Linked DNA regions of Pelobacter seleniigenes DSM 18267. The protein of the gene in region 1 interacts with the protein of each later gene in a pairwise test. Links are inferred from orthologs where the notes say so. Each region holds a gene or a part of one and is shown in the gene's direction. Other genes may lie near its edges.

Region 1 (8,060 bases):
TAACTTGGAACCGCGCTCTGCGGCCTGGCCAATTTTGCTGATTTTTGAGAGCAGCTTGTCATGATCCGCATACTGTGCTTTGAGCAACCCAACGTAACCCGAAATAACGGTCAGAATATTGTTGAAATCATGGGCAATACCGCCGGTGAGAGTGCCGATCGCTTCCATGCGTTGCGACTGCTGCAGCTGCTTTTCCAAGGTTTTCCTGCGGGAGATGTCAATAAAGGTGACCACGCCGCCGACCAGCTGCTGCTCATGGAACATCGGGTGTCCCCAATATTCGACCGGAATCCTGGACCCGTCGTTACGGTAAAAAAAGCCATCCTCGCTACTGATTTTCTTGCCTTTGACGATGGCCGCAATAAACGGACATTGGACCGGCTGCTCAGCCAATGAATCTCTTTTGCCCGGGGGCTGAATCAGTTTCCAGAAACATTGGCCGACGAGATCGGCCTCTTCATTATGGCCAAGTAACAGTAGCGTTGACGGGTTGCAAAAGGCCACCTTCCCTTCCAGGTCTATCCCAACGATCGCTTCCGCTGTGGAATTGAACAGGGTCCGCAGCATTTCTTCACTATGGGACAATTCCCGGACATAGTGGAGGCGTTCACATTCCGACGCGGCCCGTGAGGCAATAATTGACAGTAACTCCTCGACATGGGCGACCTGCTGCAATGGTTCTTTGGAATATGCGCAGACAGCGCCCAGAATCCGTCCATCGTGTGCCCGCATAGGAAATCCGATGAAACAGGCATTCCCGCACAGCTGAGAAGCGTCTAACGAGGGAAAAAGCAGTCCGGCGTCCCGCGGATAAAAACAGAATTGCCCTTGGAGAAGCTCCGAAAATGGTGAATCGAAAATCGACAGCTGGGAAGGAGTCTGCCATGTCCCGGCAAAATAACTCGCCCTGATCTGTAATTGATTATCATTGAAAACGCCGATACAGGCGCCATCGACATTGAGCCAAAGGCAGAGATTTTTAACAATTTCCTCAAGGCATTCCTGCCCGGTCAGGCCGACCGTACTCCGCACCAGGGCTTTAATGGAATCTTCGTATTTGTTCCTCAGACTGACATCGCGAGCAACAGCCAAATAAACCATTTTGCCATGCAGACTGGCTTGGCGACAACTGATCTCCACATGAGCCCAGGATCCGTCTTTGCCTAGCAGGTCGGTTCGGAAAATTGCCTCTCCTGCGGCCTGTAGTTCATTTAGAATCTGCACAAAAGCATTGCCGTCTTCAAGAGCAGTTCTGTCGATATCAAATGGGCTGAGACGACACAGCTCCTCCTCGTCATAGCCAAGAATGCTGCGTGCCGACCGATTCATTTCGAGATACCTGCCCGGGGTTCCATCCGGCAGACATTCGCAAATCAAAACCAGGTCGGATAATTCCTGGAACAATTGATAATATTGTTGCTCGTTGTCATTGATTGCCATTGAATCCAGTCCGAAAAAAAGAAGGGAAGTATTTGAGTATTTTCGAAGCTGACCGCCTATCAAATTAATACATCTGCCTGTAGATGCAAACACATTTGTTAAACTTTATAGATCAATGCACTGCTGCCCGGGAGAACCTGTCATGGATGCATGTAAATTTTATATTCAGGATCAGCGTATCGCTTATTTTTCCATGGAGATCGGCCTGAGCGCTGAAATTCCAACCTATAGCGGTGGGCTTGGCGTGCTGGCCGGGGATACGATCAAGAGCGCAGCCGATCTGAAGATACCCATGGTCGCGGTAACCCTGCTGTATCGAAAAGGCTATTTCCTGCAGCAATTCGACACCACTGGCTGGCAGCAAGAGTCGGATATCGAATGGTTTCCTGAAAATCACATGGAACTATTGCCACAAAAAGCCATGATTACGATCGAAAATCGCGATGTTAAATTACAGGCTTGGCTGTATCGCGTGAAAAGTCCTACCGGCGGCGAAGTTCCGGTGCTGTTTCTGGATACCGATATTCCCGGGAACGACGACCGGGATCGGGCCATTACCGATCATCTCTACGGCGGTGATAAAACCATGCGCTTAAAACAGGAGATCGTGCTCGGAATCGGTGGCGCGCGGATCTTGAGAACCCTCAATTTTTCCATCAAAAAATATCATATGAACGAAGGGCATGCGAGTCTGCTCACAGTGGAGCTGCTAAATAGCGCCAGAATGCCCCTGGATCAATCTTTTCTCGAAAACGGGAGCCCTGTAGCGGTCCAACAGATTATCAATCAATGCGTCTTTACCACCCACACTCCGGTTCCGGCCGGGCATGATCGGTTTGATTACGCACTGGTCGAAAAACTCATGCCGCCGGAATTCAGCCTCGAGATGTTGAAAGAGCATTCAGACGATAATGAATTGAATATGACGCTACTGGCCATGAATCTGAGTAAATTCATCAATGGTGTCGCCAAACGCCACGGCGAGATTTCTCAACGCCTGTTTCCAGGGTTCAAAATTCATGCGATCACCAACGGCATTCATCCTTTTACCTGGTGCTCCCCTTTTTTCGTCAACCTGTTCGATGAGTATCTGCCGGGCTGGGCTAACGAACCAGAATTATTGGTCCGGGTCGACCATATCCCAGACCATGAAATCTGGGACGCCCACTGTGGCTCAAAGGCGCTATTCTTTCAGTATATCCGTGAAAAAACCGGAATTGACCTCAATCTGGATCAATTGACCATAGGCTTTGCCAGACGGGCTGCAACCTATAAACGCGGCGACCTGATTTTTAAAAACCTGGACCGGTTGCTAGACATCGGCACAGGTAAATTGCAACTGGTTTTTGGCGGCAAAGCCCATCCCCGGGATAACGAAGGGAAGCAGGTCATTCGCAATATTATTCAGCACGCCGAAAAAATGCGCGGTAAGATGACCCTGGTTTATCTGGAAAACTACAATATGGAAATTGCCGGGCAGTTCATCCCCGGCGTGGATCTCTGGCTCAACAACCCCATGCGTCCCCTTGAGGCATCAGGAACCAGCGGCATGAAGGCGGCACTTAATGGCGTGCCCAACTTCAGTGTCCTGGACGGTTGGTGGATCGAAGGACATATGGAAGGAATCACCGGTTGGGCCATCGGGCCGCCGCCGGAAACGGTCGGGGTTGAAGATAATCGAGTGGATGAAGACCTGGAAGACATGTATTCCAAACTCGAGCAAAAAATCATCCCGCTTTTTTACCAGGATCGGGCGGGCTGGATTGCGGTAATGAAAAACGCAATCAGTAAAAATGCTTACTACTTCAACACCCACGTCATGATGCGTCGCTATGTCACCGAGGCCTATATTCACTAACGGAAGCCAAAAAGACAAAAGTTTGAAGAAAATTAACTTTTCATAGCACTACAACTGTGATAATTTTCGGCGGTTCAAAATAAAACAACAAGGAGACATTGCATGACAACAGTTTTGATTGGCCTGCATATTATCGTATCAATTGCCTTGATCGTTATCGTGCTACTGCAAATGGGTAAAGGAGCGCAGGCAGGCGCTTCGTTCGGCGCAGGTGGAAGCCAAGCCATGTTCGGTTCCACAAGCGGGAACTTCATGAGTAAAATCACTGCCGGTGCTGCCATTATCTTTATGCTGACCAGTCTGTCGCTGGCCTATTTTTATGGCTCCGCATCCTCTCAGACGGTTATGCCGAGCTCGGTTGCCGCACCAGTACAGACTCCGGCAGCTCCTGCAACTCCGGTTGCGCCGACCCCGGTTGCCCCGGAAAAAAAATAATTAAATTCTCTATTGACAGTTGGAAGGACGTTCAGTATATATACTTCCCGCTTGCCGAAGTGGTGGAACTGGTAGACACGCCATCTTGAGGGGGTGGTGACCAATTGGTCGTGCGAGTTCGAGTCTCGCCTTCGGCACCAAAGTTAGCCCTCAAAAATCCCTGCAGAATTTATCTTCTGCAGGGATTTTTTGTATTCAGCCTCTGCTGCCCCCCCTATCCCTGATGCTTAAACATCCCATCCATTCCCGGGCGCCCACCGTGGACATTTCATCCATATTCTGTCCCTATTGAGTGATCAACGTACTTCTTTACACAACTGTTATGTTGATTGTTTTAATTAACAATTGGGAACATTTTTAGATAATACTTGAAACTTTTAACTATTTTGAGTTTAATATATTTTAACTTTATTGAAGTGTAGTTACGGGGGGATGTCGACAGTTCATGAATCGCTAGCTAGTTTTCATCCGGAAACGGCCCTTTTCGTTGTGGCGGTGTCAATCTACGGGTTTTCTTGTGCGGCGTAAAGGACTACGCCTCCGCGCAACCCCTTGATTTCCTTGCCACAACGAAAATTTGCTTGTTTCCAATCTGAAAACATAGCCGTTGCCATCCGGAGTTTCCGGACGCCAACTAGCTAATTAAAGAGGTATCGTATGCCACTGACCGGTGAACTGGAACAACTGCCGATAGTTGATGTTATTCAATTGATCCACTCCACCAGAAAATCGGGGACTCTGAATGTTTATAGCCGCAAGGGCGAAGGGCAACTGGTTTTTCGTGATGGTTATATCATTTGTGCAACCCATTCAAGTGATGATCTGAAAATCGGTAAAATCCTCGTCGAAAGTAAGATCATCAACGAGAGCGACCTTAAAAGAGCTCTGATCAGTCAAAAACTGGCCGGCGAATATCGTAAGCCGCTGATTGCGACCCTGCACGATCATTGCGGCCTGTCCAAGGATTCGGCTTACAAGGCCCTTGAGACCCTGATTGAAATGACTGTCGTGGAAATGGTCAGCTGGAGTCGTGGGGTTTTTACACTGGATACGGAGACGGTTCTCATCAACGATGAGTATCAATATCTCCCCACTCACCTGCAGGACGTCAGCCTGGACACTCAAATGGTGCTGATGGACGCTCTGCGGATTTTTGATGAGAAGGTTCATGCCGGGGAGATCAAATTAATAGACGAAGGCGAAGACCTGGAGGGGTCTACTCCAATTGGGGTTGTTGAGGAAGAACAGCCAGAGTATACCAGCGAGGACGTTGTCGTTTCCGAGGATATTCTGGGTCTTGCCGATCTCGATAAAATCGAACGGAAAAAACCATCCACATTTCAGGTTCTGGAAGCGTTCGATCCGGCGGATATTCACCGTCAGGTCATTGCCCGCACCCTGCCAACTGTTTCGGAAAGTTTTTCTGATGCCATGGTCGACTTTCTGACCCGCGTCTCCTTGCCCCTGCCGGACGAACCACTGGCCCTTCATCCGGCGGTCAGATCGCAGGCGGTCATTCTTTACAGCGATGACGAGTTCTTGCGCCATGCGATTATGACGGTTTGCAAACGCGAAGGTATCCTGGCCTTTGCCCCCGAGGACGAGGAAGATTTGGAGCGGGTTGTTGACCGAACCCTGAAAAAAATCCTTGAACCGATTGTGGTGTTCGGCTGCCCTAACCCGGCGGCAGAACATTTTACCAAGCAGGGGCTGATGGAACTGCGCTCGCGCATGATGCTGCAGCATCCGGATATCTCATTGATTCAACTGGCTAGTCCGGGCGATTATTCTTTTTCACTGGAATCATTGAATGATGGAATGAGGGCGGTTTTCCCTTACCCAGACCCTTCACAGCAAAATGATGCACCGGTAGTGGATACCATCCAATTTCTCAATTCGTTCAGCACCTATATCCGCAGCTGCTTCAATGAAGAACGGCGTCTGCAATTCTCCAAGTTGCGCAACTGCCTGTCCAGCCTGCGCCTGCTTAAAAAAGCACCGGATATTTCCTTGTTGCTGTTGCAGTTTGTCGGCGAATTCTTTGCCCGCAGCCTGACGCTGATTGTTGATCGTGATGCGCTGATTGCTGAACGCAGTATCGGGATTATCAGTGATCTTGCTACGGGCCCTGCCCCGCCCATGAAAACCAGGATTCCGATTCGGAAAAAATCGCTTTTTCAACAGGTCATCAGCAGCGGGGAGAGTTTTTTTGGCAGTTCGGATGACGACATGCTGGGGGATCTGCTTTATCCTGAGATCGGCGTCCCTGCCGACCCGACTATTCTGCTTTTGCCATTGAAAAGCAATGATCGAATCATTACAGTTACCTATGCAGATTTTGGCCATCAGAAAGCCAAAGATATTTCGCTGGATTTTCTGGAATTCTTTGCCGGTCAGGCGGGAATCTCGATGGAAAACGCATTATTCAGAAAGCAGCTAAAGAATTCTGCATTGCCTGATGTTGTTCATTAAGGAGTCCGCATGGATATCAAAACCCTCAACCAGATTCTGGAAATCGCGTTTGCAAAACGCGTCTCCGACATCCACTTTGAGGTTGACAATCCGCCTTTCTTTCGCGCCCATGGCCAGCTTTTGCGCTCCAAACTGCCCGATCTGAAGCCGCAGGACACTGAGTTCATCGCGGCCACCATCATGGCGAAAAATAAACGCAAGTTGCCCGAAGATTTTTCCGAGTTTGATGCCTCTTATGCCTTGGCTAACAGTGGTGGACGGTTTCGGGTCAGTATCTTTCGACAAAGAGGGAATATCGGCATTGTCATGCGGGTTATCCCCCCTGAAATAGGCACGTTTCAGGATCTGAAACTGCCTGGGGTCCTGGCCGAGATCGTCAAGGCTCCCAACGGACTGGTGCTGGTAACCGGACCAACCGGCAACGGTAAATCCACGACCTTGGCATCGATGATCAATCATATTAACGAAAAATATGCCTATAACATCATCACCATCGAAGACCCGATTGAATTTCTTTTCAAATCGCAAAAAAGCTGCATAATTCAGCGAGAAGTCGGCATTGACACCCAGAACTTCAGTTCGGCCCTGAAAGCGTCGCTGCGCATGGACCCGGACGTAATCATGGTTGGTGAGCTGCGGGACCTTGAAACTATTGATGCCTGTATCAAGGCATCGGAAACCGGACACCTGGTATTTTCAACTTTGCACACCCAAAGTGCGGTTTCGACTATCAACCGGATTGTCGGCCATTTTCCACCGGACACTCAGGGGATCATCCGGCAGCGACTGGCGGACATTCTTGTCGCAACGGTCTCTCTCCGGTTAATTGAAGACAAAAGTGGGGAAGCGGTTCTGCCCGTGGTGGAAGTCATGCGAACCACCACCACCATTCAGGCCTGTATCCGTGAAGGTAACCTCGACGAAATCGGCAGTCATATTGAAAAAGGCAGTGCCCAGTACCAGATGCAGTCAATGGATCAGCATTTGATTCAATTGTGTAAGAAAGGCCTGATTACGGTTCGGGAAGCCAAACGGGTTTCGACCTCAATGGACCTGGAGCGAAAACTCACCTTTACTTAAGCTCAGCTCTGCTGTTTTCAATAGGAAACGGCCATCAACTGTCTTTGATGGCCGTTTCCGGATAGTGACTATTTTTCCTTGTTTTGTTGCTGAAGTTATCGCAACCTTGCGGCTACTCTATCCAACCGGTATCCCCGCTTCCCTGTCGCAAAACTTCGATACTATCATTAAGCAGACTAATGACGGTCGAAGCCTCATTCATGGAAATGCCGCCGTCAACAACCATATCAACCAGGTGTCCCAGGTGTTCATTGATTTCATAGGGGTCAGCCGGGGTCTGTTCTCCGGAAATATTGGCGGAAGTGGTCACCAACGGATGGCCGAGTTCCTTAACAATAGCCTGGCAGATGGGGCTGTCGGGGATTCTGATGCCGACGGTTTTTTGTTTGGTGCTCAAGGAGTCTGGAACCACCTTGGTAGCGTCCAGAACAAAAGTATACGGACCCGGCAGATGGCGCTTCATAATTTTAAAGGCAAAATTACTGACCTGGGCATAGCTGGAAATTTCAGCGAGGTCGGTGCAAATAAAGGAAAACGGTTTATGACTGTCCCGTTGTTTAATCTGAAAAATCTTTTTTACACCTTTGCGGTTGAAAATGTCGCAGCCGATCCCATAGGTTGTGTCCGTGGGGTAAATGATGACCCCGCCCTGTTTAAGGCATTCAACAATCTGCCGAATCAGGCGCGGTTGAGGATTAATAGGGTTGATTGAAATAAGCATATCGAGTCTCCCGGTAGAGTCCAGTGTCGCCTACCATAGTAGCCGGAGAAACCC
Region 2 (8,600 bases), on another replicon or contig:
GGGAACGCTAGGGACTGTTTGCTGAGGTTGTTGAAATGCCCCAGAATGAACTTATTTCAGCAACCTGATCGGCAAACAGAGCCATTTCGCAGGGGTGATAGCTGCAGTTATGCTGACAGATCTGATTATCAAAAATTTTGCAATTATTGAAAATCTTCATGTGAGTTTCAGCACTGGCTTTAATGTTCTGACCGGAGAAACCGGGGCCGGAAAGTCAATCATCCTGGATGCCGTCGGACTGCTCCTGGGAGGTCGGGCTCGAGGGGATGTCATCCGTTCCGGAGCTGAAGAAGCGTCGGTCGAAGCGGTTTTTGCCCTGGCCCCGAATCATCCGGTTGCGGCCCGGCTGGCCGCCGCCGGGCTGGACGAAGGCGATGAACTGCTGGTTCGGCGAATTGTCTCCAAGTCCGGGAAAAACCGGGTTTTCGTCAACGGGTCAGCGGTGCCGCTGGGGCAACTGCGCGAGTTGACCGGTGGGCTGGTCAATATTTACGGACAGCATGAACATCAGAATTTGCAACGGGTTGAAAGCCATCTGGAACTGCTCGATCAGTTTGCCGGTCTTGCTGATGTACTGAATACGTATCGGGACAATTACCTGGCCTATCTGGCTATTGAGAAGGAACTGTCCCGCCTTGACCTGGCGGAACGGGAGCGCCGGCAGCGGCTGGATATGCTCGCCTTTCAGAAGCAGGAGCTGGATAGTGCCGCGTTGCAGGTGGATGAAGATCGGGAGTTGGAGCAGGAACGCGGCATTCTGCTCAACGCTGAAAAATTGCTCAGTGCGACCCGGGGCGGTTATGAAATTCTTTACGAAGGACCACAGGCGGTCTGTGACCGAGTCGCCGGGATTATCGCCAAGCTTGAGCCGTTGCGGGATATTGATCCGGCTTTCGTCCCTGTCCTGGAGTCCTTGAACGGGAGTCTCTATGCCTTGGAGGACGTTGCCGGTGTCCTCAGGGATTATGCCGATAAACTAGATTTTGAGCCCTCCCGCCAGGAACAGGTCGAGGAGCGTCTGGCACTGCTGAAGGGGTTGAAACGGAAATATGCGCCGACGGTTGAGGCGTTGATCGAGTTTCGTGATCGTATCGGCCAGGAGTATGACCGTCTCAACCGCTCGGAAGAAGAGCGCCGGGAACTAACCGAGCAATTGCAACAACAGGAAATCAAAGTTCGTCAGGCGGGCGAGGCCCTGTCCCTGCGCCGCAAGACAGCCGCGGACAGGTTGGCGCGGGAGGTTGAGCGTGAGTTGGCCGAACTGGCGATGCCCAACGCAAAGTTCAGCATGCGTTTTGACGCGCTTGCCGAGCCCGGGTCGGATGGGCTGGAAAAGGGAGAATTCTTTCTTGCCGCCAATCCAGGTGAAGCAGCCCAGCCGTTGGCCAAAGTTGCCTCGGGCGGGGAATTGTCGCGGATCATGCTGGCGCTCAGACGAAGTGCTCCGGAAGGAGATAGTGTCGGCACTCTGATTTTCGATGAGGTCGATGCCGGCATCGGCGGAGAAGCGGCGACTGCCGTCGGCGAGAAGATCAGCCGGCTTGGGCACGATCTGCAGGTGCTCTGTGTGACCCACCTGCCACAGGTCGCTGCTTTTGCCGATCAGCATTACCAGGTGCTGAAAAAATCGGATGCAAAGCGCACGACAACCGAACTGCAGTTGCTCGGTGCAGATGCCCGAGTGGCGGAAATGGCCCGGATGCTGGCTGGCGCCCAGGTCGGTGAACAGACCCTCAACCATGCCCGCGAACTGATCAGCCGATCACGTGCGCTGGTCGAACAATGACCAAGTTGAATGTGGAGATAGAATAGATGATCCGCCATGCTCGGATACCGGATGCCCGTGCCATCCATCAGTTGCTGTTGGCTTTTGCCAAAGATGGTCAGTTGCTGGGCCGGTCTTTGGCCGATATTTACGATGCGATCCGGGATTTTTACGTTTTTGAACAGGATGGCCAGCTTCTTGGTACCGGGGCTCTGGCCATCTGTTGGGAAGACCTGGCTGAAATTCGTTCCCTGGCCGTGGTGCAGGGACGACAAGGCCAGGGGATCGGCCGGAAGATTGTCGAAGCCTGTCTGGCTGAAGCCGCCGACCTTGGTTTGAAAAGAGTTTTCGCCCTGACCTATCAGCCTGAGTTTTTCAAGCGGATGGGGTTTGCTGACATCGAAAAATCCGAATTGCCGCAGAAGGTTTGGGGGGATTGTATCAAGTGCGTAAAATTCCCGGATTGCGATGAATATGCGCTGGCGATAAATCTATTGGATTAGCAGCGCTTTTATGTTATTAGTTGTTTGTAATTTTTAAGCAGGAGCCATTATTCGGTGTTTGAAGAGCCTTTTAAAAAGTGCGGCAGCTGTGGTGTCAGTTGGCCGACAAGGGTCGCTTTTGTCAGTGATCCCCAGGTTCTTCTGGTGGGTTACCAGCCGAATTTTGTTTTTTTGGAAAAGGGTCTGTTCCTGTTTAACCATACCTGCGAAAGCACCCTCTCCATCAATGTGGCGGCTTTTTCCGACCTCTATGACGGCCCCATGTTTGTGGAGAAAAGAACCGGTCAGCCGGGCTGTCCCGGCTACTGTCTGCACCGCACTGAACTGCGACCCTGTCCGGAACAATGTGAATGTGCCTATGTCAGGCATGTTCTCGACTACCTGCAGCATGTCCCGAAGCTAGCCGCTCCGGGAGTGGTCGAGGGAGAAATGGAATAGGTTTTGGCGAAGCGCTTTTCTGTCATACTGCTGTCCGAGGACGGTACTCAACTGAAGCACCTGCACGTGCGCAAGGGCCTGTTCTCCTGCGGTGTCGGTTTTGCTGTGGTTGCGCTCGGGCTGCTGGGTTTTTTCGCCTATAACTACTTCACCGCCACCATCGACCGGGCGGAGCTGTTTCGCCTGCGGGCGGAAAACAGTGAACAGCGCCAGAACCTGCAGCGTCTTGTCGTTGATCTTAACGAACTGCATGCCGATCTGGACAACCTCGCCACAACCGAGGCGCGGGTGCGTCAGCTGGCCAGCCTTGACGCCGAACCGGAGGGGCTTCCCGTTGCTGTCGGTGGTTTGCCGGATGCTGACCAGGTCGAAAGCGTGAGCGATATTCAACGGCAGATCAACAAGCTGCAGATAGAAATTGAACTGCGGCGGCAGAGTCAGGAAGATGCCCGCAATCTGCTCAACGATGAGGTCTCCCTCAGCCGGGCAACCCCCGAAGGCTGGCCGGCCAAAGGCTGGCTGACCTCCTATTTCGGTAAACGCAAATCACCTTTCACCGGGCGGATGGCCATGCACGAAGGACTCGATATCGCGGCTAACGTCGGTACACCGGTCTTTGCAACCGCCGACGGTGTGGTGGCCCGGGTGGCTTATACGCCGGGCTACGGCAAAATTCTGGTGATTGATCACGGCTACGGGTATCAAACCATTTTTGGCCATAATTCCAAAATCCTGGTCAAAGCCGGGCAACGAATCAAGCGTGGAGAGAAGGTCTCTCTGGTCGGCAATACCGGGCGGTCCACCGGACCCCACCTGCACTACGAATTGCGTTTGAACGGAATCCCCATTGATCCGCGTCAGACCCTCTGACTTCGGTCTGCGGCTCGGCAGTGACCGGTCCGCTCTTCCTTCGCGCAGTTCTTTTCTCATATCGGCTCAGCAGGCTGCCTGCAACGCCTGATAATCTAAGCGTTTTAGCATTTCATTAATACTTGTGAGCCCTTCTTCCACTGTGATACTATGCCGTCCGGTGTGCTGTTATCGGCCGCATTGTGTTTGTCCGGATACCCCGAATGAATACCGCTCGTCTTGTTAACCAAAGCTGATTCATGGAGAGCTGGCTGTCTCCAGGAATTTCGGAGTTTTATAAAGCAATGATTGGTAGTCTTGTAAAGAAAATTGTCGGCAGTAAAAACGAGAGAGACCTGAAAAAACTACAGCCCGCAGTGCAGAAGATTAACGACCTGGAAGCGGATTTTGAAAAACTCAGTGATGCAGAGCTGCAAGCTAAGACAGAACATTTTCGTGGTCGACTGACCGCGGGAGAAACCCTTGATGATTTGCTCCCGGAAGCTTTTGCCGTGGTGCGCGAAGCCAGTAAGCGGGTGCTCGGTCTGCGTCATTTCGATGTCCAGTTGATCGGCGGGATGGTTCTGAATTCCGGCAAAATAGCCGAGATGAAAACCGGTGAGGGAAAGACCCTGATGGCCACCTTGCCCATTTACCTGAACGCCCTCAGTGGCAAAGGGGTGCATGTCGTCACGGTCAACGATTACCTGGCCAAGCGTGACGCCGAATGGATGGGCAATGTCTACCGTTTTCTCGGCCTGACGGTCGACTGCGTGGTCCACGGCTTGTCGGACAGTCAGCGCAAATTGGCCTATGCCGCGGATATCACCTACGGGACCAACAACGAATTCGGGTTTGATTATCTGCGCGACAACATGAAGTTTGACCTGGCCGAATATGTTCAGCGCGACCTGCATTATGCGATTGTCGATGAGGTCGACTCGATCCTGATCGATGAAGCCAGGACTCCGTTGATTATTTCGGGGCCGAGCGAAGCCTCCAGTGAGCTTTATTTCACCGTCGACAGGATCATTCCGAAGCTGGAAAAAGGTGAAGTCATCGAGGAGCGCGACGGGAAAATCGGCCAGACCGTCAAACACTATACCGGTGATTACACGGTCGATGAAAAAGCCAAGTCATCGTCCCTGACCGAAGAGGGGGTCAGTAAGGTCGAAAAGCTGCTCAATGTGAGCAATCTCTACGAACCGCGCAATATCGAACTGCTACACCATGTTAATCAGGCTCTCAAGGCCCACGCCCTGTTCAAAAAAGACGTCGATTACGTCGTCAAAGACGGCGAAGTCCAGATCGTCGATGAATTCACCGGGCGGCTGATGCCGGGCCGGCGCTGGAGTGACGGCCTCCACCAGGCCGTTGAAGCCAAAGAAGGGGTCAAGATCGCCAGCGAAAATCAGACCCTGGCCACGATTACCTTCCAGAATTACTTCCGCATGTACGACAAACTGGCCGGCATGACCGGTACTGCGGAGACCGAAGCGACCGAATTCCGGGAAATCTACGGGCTCGACGTGGTTGTCATCCCGACCAACCGACCGATGCAGCGCCAGGACAATGCTGATGTTATCTACAAAACCGAGAAGGAAAAATTCCTTGCGGTTATCGAGGACATCATCGAATGCCATAAGCAGGGGCAGCCGGTCCTGGTCGGCACCATCAGCATCGATAAGTCCGAGGTGCTGTCGGCCCTGCTCAAAAAACGGGGCGTCCCCCATAACGTGCTGAACGCCAAGCAGCACGAAAGAGAAGCGTTTATCGTCGCCCAGGCCGGGCGCAAGGGATCGGTGACCATTGCCACCAACATGGCCGGCCGGGGAACCGATATCGTCCTCGGCGGCAACCCGGAGATGATGGCCCGTAGCGAAGCGGCTGCAGCGGAAGATCCCGAAGCGCGTTTTGTCGAGTTGCTGCCGGAATACCAGCAACGCTGCAAACAGGAGAAAGAAGATGTTCTGGCCGCCGGGGGGCTCTACATCCTCGGGACCGAGCGGCATGAATCACGGCGTATCGACAATCAGTTAAGAGGGCGTTCCGGTCGGCAGGGGGATCCGGGCAAGAGCCGTTTTTATCTGAGTCTGGAAGATGACCTGCTGCGGATTTTCGGTTCCCAGCGGGTGGCCTTTGTGATGGATAAACTGAAAATTCCCGAAGGCGAACCTATTGAACATGGAATCATCAGCAAGGCGATCGAAAATGCGCAGAAGAAAGTCGAAGGGCATAACTTCGATATTCGTAAGCACCTGATCGAATATGATGATGTCATGAATAAGCAGCGCGAAGTCATCTATACCCAGCGTCGGGAAGTCCTGGCCGGCGAAGATCTGCACGGGACTTACCATGGGATTATCGATGAAACGGTTGAAGACATGATCGCGTCCTTCTGTCCTGAGAAAACTCCGGGATCGGAATGGGACTGGAAACGGTTGACTGAAGACTTCATTAATCAGTTCAATTTCATGCCCGATTTCAGTGCTATCGATCGTACTACCTGTCGTCACGAAGAGTTGGATGCTTCTTTCAAGGAGCAGGCCAGGAGGCGCCTGCAGGAAAAGGAAGAGGACTTTACCCCGCCGGTGATGCTGCAACTGATGCGGATTCTGCTGCTACAAACCATCGATTCGCAGTGGAAAGACCATCTGCTGTCCATTGATCATCTCAAAGAGGGGATCGGCCTGCGCGGTTATGGCCAGAAAAATCCCAAAGAAGAATACAAGCGTGAAGCCTATGGTCTGTTCATGGAGATGATGGGGCGGGTACGGGCCGAAGTCCTGCAGAAAATGTTCAGAATCCAGCTGGCCAGAGAAGAAGATGTGGAGCAGATGGAAGCCGAACAGAAGCGCCAGAAAATTTCCCTGAATAAGGTTGGCGGTGAGGAACAGAGCAAAAAACCGACCGTACGTGATGAGGACAAGGTCGGCAGGAACGATCCTTGCCCCTGTGGGAGCGGTAAAAAATATAAAAAGTGTTGTGGGCGTTGATTTTTTGGTTTGAATCGAGATGGAGGCAATGACGGAAATTCATGAGCAAAAAAAACCGGCCATTCTGCTGATTGATGATGTTCCGTTGATCCTGGATCTGCTGGAAGATATTCTGGAGAGTCTGGAATATCCGATTTTGCGCCTTGAAACAGGCCTTCCGGCAATGCAGGTCCTGGACCGGGAAGATATTGCCCTGGTTTTTTGCGATGTTTCCCTGCCTGATATCAGCGGGGTGGATGTCTTGCGGATGATCAAGCAGCACACGCCGGAAATCCAGGTCGTGATGATTTCCGGGCAGCAGGATTTTAATGTCGCCCGGCAGGTGTTGCGTGAACGCGCTCTGGATTATCTGGTCAAGCCGTTTGATCATACCGAAGTTCTGACTGTGGCGCGGCAGGGGCTGGCTTCTTATTATCAGGCTGTTCATCAGGAGCAGGTCCGGATTGAGGCCCAGCGGCGCATGGCCGATCTGGTGCTCCTGAAAAAGGTCGGTGAAACAGCGAGTTCCGGTAACGATTTGCAGGAACTGTTTGACCAGATCCTCGACTCGATTGTCCATTCCGCTGAAGTCGAAGTTGCTTCTTTGATGTTGCTTCAGAATGACGGTTGTCTGCATATTGCTTCGTCCTGCGGTATCCCCGATCAGATTGTCAATACCACCCGGGTCGCCTCCGGGGAAGGCGTCTCCGGGCACGTGCTGGCCACCGGGGAGCCGGTGTTGCTGACCAATATTGATCAGGACAGCCGCTTTGTCAGCATGTCCGGCGGGAAAAAGTACAAAAACCAATCGCTGCTTTCGGTGCCGATCTATGTCCGGGAAGAACTGGTCGGGGTCATCAATGTCAATAACAAGAAATCCGGACAGCCGTTTGATCTCGAAGACCAGAACCTGCTGGTGGCGATTGCCAACCAGGTTGCCCTGGCCATGGAAAACTTTGAGCTGATCAACAGTCTGCGCCAACAGGCGCTGGTGCTTGAGCGTACCAATGCCGATCTGGTCAGGATGAACCGGGCCAGAACTCGTCTGGTCTGTAACCTGTCTCACGAGCTGAAAACTCCCCTCACTTCAATCATGGGTTATATCGACCTGACCCTGTCATTTTTCAATAAACTTGGTGAAGCGGAGATCAGGGACAATCTGAGTCAGGTTCAAGATGAGGGGAAACGCCTGGAACGGTTGATTACCGGGATGCTGCGACTGTTTTCCATTGAGTCTGAACGGGAAATCTGGCGCTGGAAATCCTTTGGAGTTCCCTGGCCCATTGCCGATGCCTTCCAGTTGTACCGGGCCAAAATGAATGAACGTGGTCTGCTGACGGAAATCGATATCGAAGACGATCTGCCGGAGATCTACGGGGACCAGGAAAAGTTCAGTATGGCGTTCAACTGCTTGATTGATAACGCTGTCAAGTTCAACCGTGACGGTGGGAAAGTCAGTGTAAAAGCGGCGGCGCGAACTTTTGAGGATCTTGAATATGTCTGTCTGCAGGTTTTCAACGAGGGGCAGGCCGTGCCGTTGGATGCCCATGAGACGATTTTCAGTTCCTACACCCAGCTTGGCGATATCGATACGGAAAAGCCCCACGGGGTAGGGATCGGCCTGGCGCTGGTCAAAGTTGTCGTCGACCGCATGCTGGGGGATATCTATCTGGAAGAAGTGGCCGGGGAGGGGACCTGTTTTGGGCTCCTGCTGCCGACTGAGCAAACTTATAATATACGGAAAGAAAAGGTTGACAATGAGTGATATCGATATCCCGACCGGATTCAGGTTTGCGGGAATTGCTAGTGGCATCAAAAAAGCGGGCAAACTGGATCTTGCGCTGATCGTATCTGATCAACCGGCCACCTGTGCCGGCGTTTTTACCCGCAATAAAGTCGTGGCCGCGCCGGTGTTGTTGACCCGGCCGAAAGTTGCCGCAGGGCAATGTCAGGCGATACTGGTCAATAGCGGTAATGCCAACGCCTGCACCGGGGCTCCGGGCGAAGAGGTGGCCAGGACCACGGCCGGCCTGGTGGCCGCGGCAATGAATATTTCCGAAGATTTGGTTG

What was found.
Region 2: the proteins of secG (region 1) and secA interact in binary tests that used the Escherichia coli proteins (3 or more experiments, as listed by UniProt). The link is inferred for Pelobacter seleniigenes DSM 18267 from one-to-one orthologs.

What each region holds. Positions count from the first base shown.
Region 1 is NZ_JOMG01000005.1:366,698-374,757, reverse strand. The notes cover bases 2,334-5,066. They hold secG (preprotein translocase subunit SecG), read left to right. Parts: upstream 2,334-3,400; coding sequence 3,401-3,733; downstream 3,734-5,066. Other genes in these bases: N909_RS0122920 (DUF4388 domain-containing protein), read left to right, coding at 4,391-5,066; glgP (alpha-glucan family phosphorylase), read left to right, coding at 2,334-3,298. In the rest of the region: N909_RS24990 (PAS domain S-box protein), read right to left, coding at 1-1,440; more of glgP, read left to right, coding at 1,583-2,333; more of N909_RS0122920, read left to right, coding at 5,067-6,205; N909_RS0122915 (type IV pilus twitching motility protein PilT), read left to right, coding at 6,215-7,285; N909_RS0122910 (L-threonylcarbamoyladenylate synthase), read right to left, coding at 7,398-8,006. UniProt on the Escherichia coli protein: Subunit of the protein translocation channel SecYEG. Overexpression of some hybrid proteins has been thought to jam the protein secretion apparatus resulting in cell death; while this may be true it also results in FtsH-mediated degradation of SecY.
Region 2 is NZ_JOMG01000004.1:270,387-278,986, forward strand. Bases 3,479-6,751 are described here. They hold secA (preprotein translocase subunit SecA), read left to right. Parts: upstream 3,479-3,860; coding sequence 3,861-6,551; downstream 6,552-6,751. Other genes in these bases: N909_RS26080 (M23 family metallopeptidase), read left to right, coding at 3,479-3,576; N909_RS0118175 (response regulator), read left to right, coding at 6,580-6,751. In the rest of the region: N909_RS0118145 (NAD(+)/NADH kinase), read left to right, coding at 1-11; DNA repair protein RecN, read left to right, coding at 110-1,786; N909_RS0118155 (N-acetyltransferase), read left to right, coding at 1,813-2,268; N909_RS0118160 (hypothetical protein), read left to right, coding at 2,323-2,706; more of N909_RS26080, read left to right, coding at 2,710-3,478; more of N909_RS0118175, read left to right, coding at 6,752-8,295; bifunctional glutamate N-acetyltransferase/amino-acid acetyltransferase ArgJ, read left to right, coding at 8,288-8,600. UniProt on the Escherichia coli protein: Required for protein export, interacts with the SecYEG preprotein conducting channel.